Regions from separate parts of the Paenarthrobacter sp. NPDC090522 genome, predicted to be linked through region 3. Evidence: predicted binding sites of a transcription regulator. Region 3 holds the regulator's gene; each other region holds the start of a gene.

Region 1 (3,270 bases), on a different contig from region 3:
CACCGACTCCGGTGGATTCCAGGTGATGAGCCTGGGCTCGGGGTTCAAGAAGGTCATCGACATGAAAAATGTGGATACTTCCGGCCCGGATGACGCCGTGGCACCCGGCAAGGAACGCCTGGCGCACATCGATGACGACGGCGTCTGGTTCAAGTCCCACCTCAACGGCGACAAGCACAGGTTCTCCCCCGAGATCTCCATGCAGGTCCAGCACCAGATCGGCGCGGACATCATGTTTGCCTTCGACGAGCTGACCACGCTGCAGAACTCGCGGGCGTACCAGGAAGAATCGCTGGAACGTACGCGCTTGTGGGCCCAGCGTTGCCTGGACGAGCACTTCTCCTTGACGGCCTCCCGGGTGGGCAAGCCCTACCAGGCGTTGTTCGGCGTGATCCAAGGAGCCCAGTACGAGGACCTGCGGCGCAAGGCCTGCCGCGACCTCGGCGCCATGCCTTTCGACGGCTACGGAATTGGCGGGGCGCTGGAGAAGGAGAACTTGGGGACCATCGTGCGCTGGTGCAACGAGGAACTTCCCGAGGACAAGCCCCGGCACCTGCTGGGGATCTCCGAGCCGGACGACATCTTCACGGCCATTGAGAACGGTGCCGACACCTTCGACTGTGTCTCCCCCACCCGCGTGGCCCGGAACTCCGCGTTCTACACCCCGTACGGCCGGTTCAACCTGTCCGGGGCGAAGTACAAGAAGGACTTCGGGCCGCTGCAGGAAGGCTGCGACTGCTACGCGTGCCTGAACTACTCCCGCGCCTACATCCACCACCTGTTCAAGGCCAAGGAAATGGTTTCGGCGACGCTCATCTCCATCCACAACGAGCGGTTCGTGGTGAAGATGGTGGACGACGCCCGTTTGGCCATCGAGTCCGGAGACTTCTTCGAGTTCAAGGCCGAGACGTTGGGGCGGTACTACTCGTAGCCTTTGGTGGGCGCCGGGTTCGCCGGAAACGTGCTTGGAGGCTGGGAAACTTCCAGCGGCTGGGCACCGTTTCAGCGAACCCGGCGTGGGCTTACGCTGCGACTACTCCGTAGCTCGGCTCGCGCTTCTTGATCCAACCCACTACGAGCACGGTGATGGGCACGAAGATGAACTCGACGGCCGTCTTGTAGACGAAGCCCACCAGGACGTAGTTGACGAACGAGCCTGCATCCGAGATGCCGATCACCGAGGCCGCGATGCTGCAGAAGATCAGCGTGTCCACGAATTCGCCCACCACAGAGGAACCCATGAGCCGGGCCCAGAGGGTCTTTTCTCCGGTGCGTTCCTTCATCTTCACGAGGATCCAGGAGTTGATGGTCTGGCCGGCGAGGAAGGCGAGCAGCGAAGCCAGGACGATCTGCGGAACCGGGCCAAGTGCGCCCTCGATGGCTGCTTGCTTGGCGGTTCCGTACTCGTCGTCGAAGCCGGGAAGGATGATGATCACCCAGTAGCAGAGGGACGCGAACACACTCAGCGCAAAGGACGTGATGATGGCCTTGCGGGCAACCTTGAACCCGTAGACCTCACTCATCACGTCGCCCAGGATGTAGGCCAGCGGGAACAGGAAGAACCCGCCGTCGGTGATGATCGGGCCGAGCACCACACCCTTGGAGGCGCCGATGTTGGACAGGATCAGCACCACGGCCATGACCGCCAGCATGATGCCGAAGTAGGGAGATCCGATAGAGGCAAAGCGGGGAGCTGGTTTGCTCAACGTGCTGGAGCCTGAGGGCGAGGGCATGGGTCATCCGTTCGTAGTGGTTCGCGCAGGCGCTCGTTTCTGGGCCGCCCCGCTGTATTAGCACTGTGGTTGGTGGGGCATCCGGCCCGTCACCAGCTACATTCTCCCACCTCCCCAACCCTCTCTCACCAAACCACCCATCCCCGCCGGCCCTCTCCCACCAAACCACCCCAACCGCCCAACCCTCTCTCACCAAACCACCCCAACCGCCCAACCCTCTCTCACCTCCTTTTTGAACACGTTCAGAAGTCGTGGCATACTCATTCTTGAACACGTTCAAAACCTGCTCGGAGGAGCCATGGCCGCCAAAAGCGAACAGACCAGGCAACTCGTAGCCGACGTCGCACTGAAGATGTTCCGCGAAATCGGCTTCGAGAAGACCACCATGCGAGCCATCGCCCAAGAGGCAGGCGTGTCCGTCGGCAACGCCTACTACTACTTCTCCTCCAAGGACGATCTGGTCCAGGAGCTCTACCTCCAAGTGCAGGACGAGCACGCTGTCGCAGCGGCGAAAGCCCTCGAAGGCGTCCATGATTTGGCCGGGCGCCTCAAAGCAGTCCTCCACAGCGGCATCGACGTCATGACGCCGTACCACCAGTTCGGTTCCGACTTCATCGCGACGGCGATCCGGCCGACGTCGCCCGTCAATCCGTTCGGCGAGGCGTCCACCGCCGCCCGGGACGCTTCGCTCGCGATCTTCCGCTCCGCCGTCGACGGTTCTTCACCCGCCGTCGCGAAGAAGCTGCGCGCCGACCTCCCGGAACTGCTGTGGCTCGCCCACATGGGGATCGCGCTGTTCTGGGTGTACGACCGGTCCGAGAACCAACGCCGCACGCGCAAACTGATTGACGGCGCGGCGCCGCTGGTGGCCCGCGGGCTGTCGCTGGCGAAAATTCCGGGTGTCAGCAAGGTGTTCGACGACGTCCTCGGCTTGGTCCGCAACGTCAGGGAAGACTCATGACACGGACGGTGGTGCTCGCTGGGGCTTCGGGGTTCATCGGCAGCTACTTTCGGCGGCGGTTCGTTCAGGAAGGATGGCAGGTGCGGACCATTGGTCGCGATGTTTCGGCTGACGCGCAATGGAACGACGACGGCGGCATGGCCAGGGTGCTGAACGGCGCCGAAGTGCTGGTGAACCTCGCCGGACGGACCGTGAACTGCCGTTACAACGAACGGAACCGTCGGGAAATCCTGGAATCCAGGGTGCTGACGACGCGGTCATTGGGGGTCGCGTTGTCCCGCTGCGACGAACCTCCGCGGACGTGGATCAACGCAAGCACTGGAACCATCTACCGGCATGCGGAGGACCGGCCGCAAACGGAAGAGGCGGGGGAACTCGGCAGCGGATTCTCGGTTTCCGTGGCCCGTGCGTGGGAGGACGAACTGGCCGCGGCTGTCGTGCCGGCCACCCGGAAGGTGCCGCTTCGGATCGCCATTGTCTTGGGTGGGACCGGTGGCGTGATGGGACCCTTCCGGAATCTGGCTCGCGTGGGCTTGGGCGGACATATGGGTCCGGGCACACAAAAGTTCAGTTGGA
Region 2 (3,270 bases), on a different contig from region 3:
TTGTCGTTGGAAATCGTGGCGAGCCCGTCCACGATGCCGGCCCGGCGGGACCCTACGAAGTCAGTGGAAACAACGTCCGGCGAATCGATGTAATCGATCTGCTTGCGCAGCTGCGAGTGCAGGGACATCTCGCGGAGGTAGTCGTTCACTTCATCGCGCGTGGTGCCGTTGGCGAGGTTGAGGTTGAGGATGGCCATGGACACATCCGGCGTGGGAACGCGGATGGCGTTGCCGGTGAGCTTCCCCTGCAACTCCGGGAGGGCCTTGGCTACGGCCTTGGCGGCGCCCGTTTCCGTGATCACCATGTTCAGGGCAGCGGAGCGTCCCCGGCGGTCGCCCTTGTGGAAGTTGTCGATCAGGTTCTGGTCGTTCGTGAACGAGTGCACGGTCTCCACGTGCCCGTGGATAATCCCGAACTTGTCGTTCAGGGCCTTCAGCACGGGGGTGATGGCGTTGGTGGTGCAGGAGGCTGCGGTGACGATCTTGTCTTCGTCGGTGATGTCGGCCTGGTTGATGCCGTGCACGATGTTCTTGAGGTCGCCCTTGCCGGGGGCGGTCAGCAGGACGCGGGCAACACCCTTGCTCTGCAAGTGCTGGGAGAGGCCATCTGCGTCGCGCCAGCGGCCGGTGTTGTCCACCACCAGTGCGTCCTTGATGCCGAAGGCGGTGTAGTCCACCGTGGCGGGGTTGTCGGAGTAGATCACCTGGATCTGGACGCCGTTGGCCGTGATGGTGTTGGCTTCCTCGTCCACCCGGATGGTGCCTTCGAAGGAACCGTGGACGGAGTCGCGGCGCAGCAGGCTGGCGCGCTTGACGAGGTCGTTCTCGGCGCCCTTGCGCACAACGATCGCACGGAGGCGCAGCCCGTGTCCGCCGCCTGCCTTTTCGATCAGGAGGCGGGCGAGCAGACGTCCGATGCGGCCAAAGCCATAGAGGACGACGTCGGTGCTGGTGCGGTCGTCCGCGCCGCGCTTGCCCACAACGTCAGCCAACTCCGCGCGAAGGAACTCATCCAGGGAGACAGCGCCGTTTTCTGCACGGTACTTTTCGGTCAGCCGGGCGATGTCGATCGCGGCAGCGCCGAGCTCCAGCTCAGCCAAGGCATTCAGCAGGGGCGCGGTCTCTTCGAGCAGCAGCTCTGTATTGCTCATCCGGCGGGCGAAGCGGTGGGCCTTCAGGATGTTCATGGTGGACTTGTTGATCAGGCTCCGGCCGTGGATGCTGGTGACCACGTTGTTTTCCCGGTACAGCCGGCCGATCACCGGAATCATGGCCTCGGCGAGGGCCTCCCGGCCCATCCACTTATCAAGACAAGAATCTGACGTCTGGCTCACAGAACTACCTTCCTTGGGTCAACCACATACGTCTTCGTATGCAGATGGCGTCGGCCGCCCGGAGTAGTCCTGCGGCACATGCGCTGCGGGCTTCGGTCCACCCACGGCGCCTTGAACGAGAGCAAAGAAAATCCGCCGGCTGCGAACGCAGACCCGGCGGCAGAACTTCTACGTTCAGTAACCATTCTAGGGCTGGATCCCGGCGCAGTGGCCGCCCGGATGCGTGAAATCACTCACACGGGTGTCCCGTAGACTCCCGGGTGTGACTCATCCAGTGCGGCGCGAGCTGCTCCGCCAAGCGCTCCTGGCCCGGAAGGGCGGCCGGATCGGCACAGGCGGCCGGGGTGCCGTGGCCCTGCGTTTCGACGACGGCGCACGCGACTTCAGGGACAAAGTGCTGCCGCTCCTGGTTGAGCGCAACCTGCCGTTCACGCGGGTCACCACCACCCAACGGATCGGAAGCGTACCCACCGAAAGCGATACCTGGCAGAACATCCAGCACTACTGCCTGCAGCACGGCGGCGAGGTGTGGAACCATGGCGCCACCCACAGGGACGCGTCCGGGGACGACGCCTTGCACCAGGAAATCGTGGGGGCACTGCAGGATCTCGGCCGCTTCCTGCCCCGCATTCCGATCGACTGCTTCGCTCCCCCGGGCGGTTCCAGCATCCGCTATGACGGCCATATGCCATCCAGGACGGTGGCAGCCTGGGCTGGAACAGCTGCTGGCAGGCTGATCCACGACTTCCACGCCTTGGCCTCCGGGTATCTCCCGGACAGTTATTACCGTCCCCTGGATGGCGTGCTGCGGGATGGGCAGAACCATTACAGCCTGGACCTCTACACGGAGCCAGGACGGGCAACGGCTTTGGTGGACCGGGCCCGGGAGTGGAGGGCCGGCATCGTCATGATGTGGCACGCCAACAACCTGGGCGTCAAAGACCGGCAGTCCATGGAGGCGTTCACCGCCATACTGGACTATCTCGTGGAACAAAGGGACCAGGGTTCGCTGTTGGTTTTGACGGCATCGGGGCTGGGCGCGGCCGACGCTTCAAGCACCCATCGCGACAACATCCTGGTCACAGATTCGGGTAACCCTTTCGCGGAAGCCATCCCCTATCCGCAATACCGGCAGAACATTCCCGGCTCCACACGTGAGCTGACGGCTACGGTCTCCGCGCCCGCAGGTACAGCCGTAACTTCAGTGATCGGTGAATCGACACGCCACCACGTGGTCCCGGTCGGGGGCACCTTGCACCTGCGCCACTTGGCCACCGTCCCCCTTGATGTGAAGTCCTTGGAGGTCACCATCAATGCTGCCAGCCGCGACGTCAGGCTCGTCGCGGTCTAGGCAACGCTGCGTCTGAGGGCCAAAAAGCTCCCGGTACGCTGCCAAGGTGAACAAACTCTCAGTACTGGCTGACCACAGCGATGGGTCCGGGAACAGCATCGAGTGTTCCAGGGCCATTGAAACCGGCATCGCGGTGACCTTTCGAGGCAGGAACAACCGCATCATCGTCGCGGAAGGCGCCCGTATTGCCAAGCTGCAGGCCGTTTTCGACTGCGACAACGGCACGCTCGTCATCGGTCCCAGCAACAAGTCGCCGTTCAGCATGAACGTCCGAGTCGGCCAGGATTCAACGGTACGCACAGGCGCAGACTTCACCACCACCAGCGTCGCCGTGGTCAGCGCAGTGGAGGGAGCCGCCGTCATGTTCGGTGACGACGTCATGATCGCCAGCAGCACCCAATTCCGGACCGACGATGGGCATCCCATCTTCGACGTCGCCACGGGCCGTCGCGTCAACCCCGCCAGGGACGTTGTCATCGGCAACCACGTGTGGTTTGGCGCCCAGGCTGTGGCCCTGGGCGGCGCACGCGTGGGCGACGGTTCAGTGATTGGGTTCCGCAGCATCGTCACCGGAACCATCCCCAA
Region 3 (3,270 bases):
CAATGCCTTGGTACCCGGCCAGATCCGCGACTCGATCATCTCGTCATAGACCTCTTCGCCAAGGGCCTTGATGTCGTCGACCGAAATGCCTGCAGCCAAGGTCAGCGCGGAGTCACGGACGGCATGGACGTCTTCCATGTTCTCGCCACGCATCACGAACTTGAACTGCTTCCACGCGAAGCCGGCAGCCTGGGACAGCGTGAAGGCCTTGCGCTCGTACATTTTGCGGGCCACATGGAAGAGGCTGGCGCCCTTCATCAGGGTGTTGTCGACGTCGAAGAAAGCGGCCTCGCCGGTGTGCTGCGGCACCTTGGCATCTGCGAGCACAGCGGCGTCCTTCTCGTCGGGCATGCCTTGAGTCTAGTCAATTGCAGGTGCCTCGCGCTTCGCGCCATGGTCGGACGCCGCAGGGGCGCTGCCGCCGCAGCCGGTAACGTTGAGTCATGCCTATTCCCGACGTCGTCCTCCTCACCAAAGCTGACTGCCACCTGTGCACCGCGGCGCGTGCCGCCGTCGAACGCGTCACCTCAGGCCTGGGCGTGCAGTGGAGCGAAACATCGATCGACGGTGACGCGACCCTCCGTGACCGGTATGCCGAGGAGATTCCGGTGCTGTTGGTGGATGGCGTACAGCGCGACTTCTGGACCATCGATGAGCAGCGACTCACCCGTCTTTTGAAGAAAGCGCTGGAGGGCTAAGGGGCGCCGCTCACGGAAGGAAATGGCTTTTTGTTGAGCCCGGTCAGGGGCCATAGAGTGGAACAACAAGCGACGCAATGGAGAATACCGTGACTGCGCTGGAACCGTCACCGGAGGCAACAACCGGGGACAACGAACCTGCCGCCAAGCAGATCCCGCCCGCGGCTGTGGCCCGGATGACCCTCTATTTGCGTGCGCTCAACTCCCTCCTTGCCGAAGGCGTGGAACGCGTTTCTTCGGATGCACTGGCGGAGGCCTCCGGCGTCAGTTCATCGACGCTGCGGAAGGACCTTTCCTATGTCGGTTCGTACGGAACCCGCGGAGTAGGGTACGAGGTCCAGTACTTGAGCCGGCACATCGCCGCTGCCCTCGGACTGACGCACGACTGGAAAGTGGCAATCGTCGGTGCCGGTAACCTGGGCAAGGCGCTGGCCCGGTACGGTGGCTTCGAATCCCGGGGCTTCGACGTGGTGGCCATTTTCGATGCCGACCCCATGGTGATCGGCAACGAGGTTGGCTGGCTCAGGGTCAGCGACTCGGCAGAACTGGAGCGGGTTCTGGAGCGCACGCACACCAACATGGTGGTTCTTGCCCTCCCGGCAACGGTGGCACAGGAAGTATGTGATCGCGTGATCGGGGCCGGAATCCGCAGCATCCTCAGCTTCGCCCCCGTGCTCCTCCAGGTACCCCCGCACGTCAACCTTCGCAAGGTGGACATGGCCACGGAACTCCAGATTCTTGCCTACCACGCACAACGGGCGCAGACACCGGGTCAGGCCGTTTAGCCTTCGCCGGGTCCGCGCCCGCTGGTCAGTTCTGTTTGGGCTCAGCGGCCGTACGGGTTGCCGAACGCCTGCTGCTTGCGGAAGTAAGGTGCCGACGCCGGCAGGTACAGCATGACGATTGCCGCGACTCCCAACAGGATCACCAGCAGCTGCAGGATGCCGTACGTTGCGCCGAACTGGAACAGGCCGGTCAGGCCAAGGACCGAGATGGCGGCGAAGACGGTACCGAGGATGCGGGCCCAGTTCTTGCCCTTGCGGACAGGGAATGCCACCAGCGCATAGAGTCCGAGGGACACGATGGCACCGATCACCGCGCCAACGGTGATGGCGCCCTTCATTCCTTCAAGGGAACCTTCAGGGAACTCGGTGCCCTGGGCTGCCGCCTGCTGGACCATGGAATTGATGAACGCATCAGAACCTGTGGTTGCCAGGAGCAGTGAGCTGATGGCCGAGAGGATACCGGCGGCCACGATCATCCAGAAGGCGATGTTGACCATCTGGGGGACCGTGCTGGGACCCGGTTGCTGACTGGGCCAGTTGGTGTCCTGGCCGTACTGCGGGACGGCCTGGCCATAGGGCGATCCGGGCTGCTGGCCGTAGGGAGAGGGCTGCTGGCCGTACTGGGGAGCCTGCTGGCCGTACTGCGGCGCGGACTGCTGCCCGTACTGGGGAGCGTTCGGAGCCTGCTGGCCGTATTGCGGCGCGGCCGGCTGGCCGTATTGCGGAGCGTTGGGTTCGGACTGTTGGCCGTATTGCGGCGCCGAAGGCTGGGACCCCTGCTGTTCCGGAGTGGAATCGCCCGGGTTTGACGGCGGGTAGGGAGGGTTGCTCATGGCATTCCTTTGCTTGGTCGACGGCTGATACTGCTGGGGTCAACAAGAACAAAGTGCCCCCACCATGGTTCTGAATCCACCGTACCCCCAGCCTCCCGGTGGTACGGAGGATCACACGCAGGAATTTCCCGTGCGTGGAGAAATCATCACGCAGGCGTACATAGCCGTACTCCTGCATGATGAAGGCCGCGGGCCTCCGTTGGGAGGCCCGCGGCCTTCATCATCGCTGCTGTTAGTGCACGACGGCGGTACCCGGGTTTCGCGTCAGGCGGTGCCCTTGACTGCCTTGAACCAGAGCTGCGAGTTCGGGAGCCACATGAGGACGACGGCAACGGCGCTGACCAGGAACCCGAACCAGTTGCTGCCCAGGCCTGCGCTGGGACCGCCCATGTTGATGGAACCAAAAATGGCCAGAAGCAAAGAGACTGCTGCAAGAACCGTGAGGGCCAGCCGTGCCCACTCTTTGCCTTCCTTCATCTTCATGGCCAGGACAACCTGCGCTGCTGCGACGGCAAGGCTGATGATCAGCAGGATCAGCGCGACAGCTGCCAGCCCCGGTATGAAGGCGAAGGCCGCGATGATGGCGAAGAGTCCGATCAGCCCGAACAGCAGGCCGAGCAGTCCCGAAATCACCCAGATGAAGTAGGACACCTTCAGCTCCGTGGGCAGCCCCTGGACTTTGAAGATGCCTGAGAAGCCGCCTTGGGGGAGGACGTCGTTGAAATTGCGCGGTCCGTCCGTGGGCATTTCGAAGTGGAAACCACCCTGCTGGCCCTGTCCTGGCTGGCCGGGACCCGGCTGCTGGTACTGGGGCGGCTGGTTTTGGGCGGGCTGCTGGTACTGGCCGGGCTGCTGGTACTGGCCCGGCTGCGACGGCGGCTGGTAGCCCTGGGGTGGTTGGTAGCCCTGCGGAGGCTGGTAACCCGCAGGAGGAACATTGCCGGGCTGCTGTGG

What was found. The regulator Rex, encoded in region 3, represses fermentation and respiration genes when NADH is low (regulators of the CRP and FNR family bind a similar motif). The targets are predictions, from matches to a motif close to CTTGTGAANNNNTTCACAAG.
Region 1: ACIQT2_RS11615 (queuosine precursor transporter) is a predicted target of Rex. The motif match lies at 1,963-1,982, and genes of this name have one in related genera.
Region 2: ACIQT2_RS01970 (glyceraldehyde-3-phosphate dehydrogenase) is a predicted target of Rex. The motif match lies at 1,555-1,574, and genes of this name have one in related genera.

Annotation. Positions count from the first base shown of each region.
Region 1 is NZ_JBIVXL010000007.1:260,148-263,417, reverse strand. It holds gene tgt (tRNA guanosine(34) transglycosylase Tgt) at 1-931, shown strand, start outside; gene ACIQT2_RS11615 (queuosine precursor transporter) at 1,023-1,733, opposite strand; gene ACIQT2_RS11610 (TetR/AcrR family transcriptional regulator) at 2,032-2,694, shown strand; gene ACIQT2_RS11605 (TIGR01777 family oxidoreductase) at 2,691-3,270, shown strand, end outside.
Region 2 is NZ_JBIVXL010000001.1:422,162-425,431, forward strand. It holds gene ACIQT2_RS01970 (glyceraldehyde-3-phosphate dehydrogenase) at 1-1,334, opposite strand, end outside; gene ACIQT2_RS01975 (polysaccharide deacetylase family protein) at 1,597-2,685, shown strand; gene ACIQT2_RS01980 (acyltransferase) at 2,732-3,270, shown strand, end outside.
Region 3 is NZ_JBIVXL010000012.1:25,358-28,627, forward strand. It holds gene ACIQT2_RS15880 (HAD family hydrolase) at 1-351, opposite strand, end outside; gene ACIQT2_RS15885 (glutaredoxin family protein) at 444-698, shown strand; gene ACIQT2_RS15890 (redox-sensing transcriptional repressor Rex) at 776-1,483, shown strand; gene ACIQT2_RS15895 (hypothetical protein) at 1,886-2,011, shown strand; gene ACIQT2_RS15900 (hypothetical protein) at 2,005-2,292, shown strand; gene ACIQT2_RS15905 (hypothetical protein) at 2,581-3,270, opposite strand, start outside.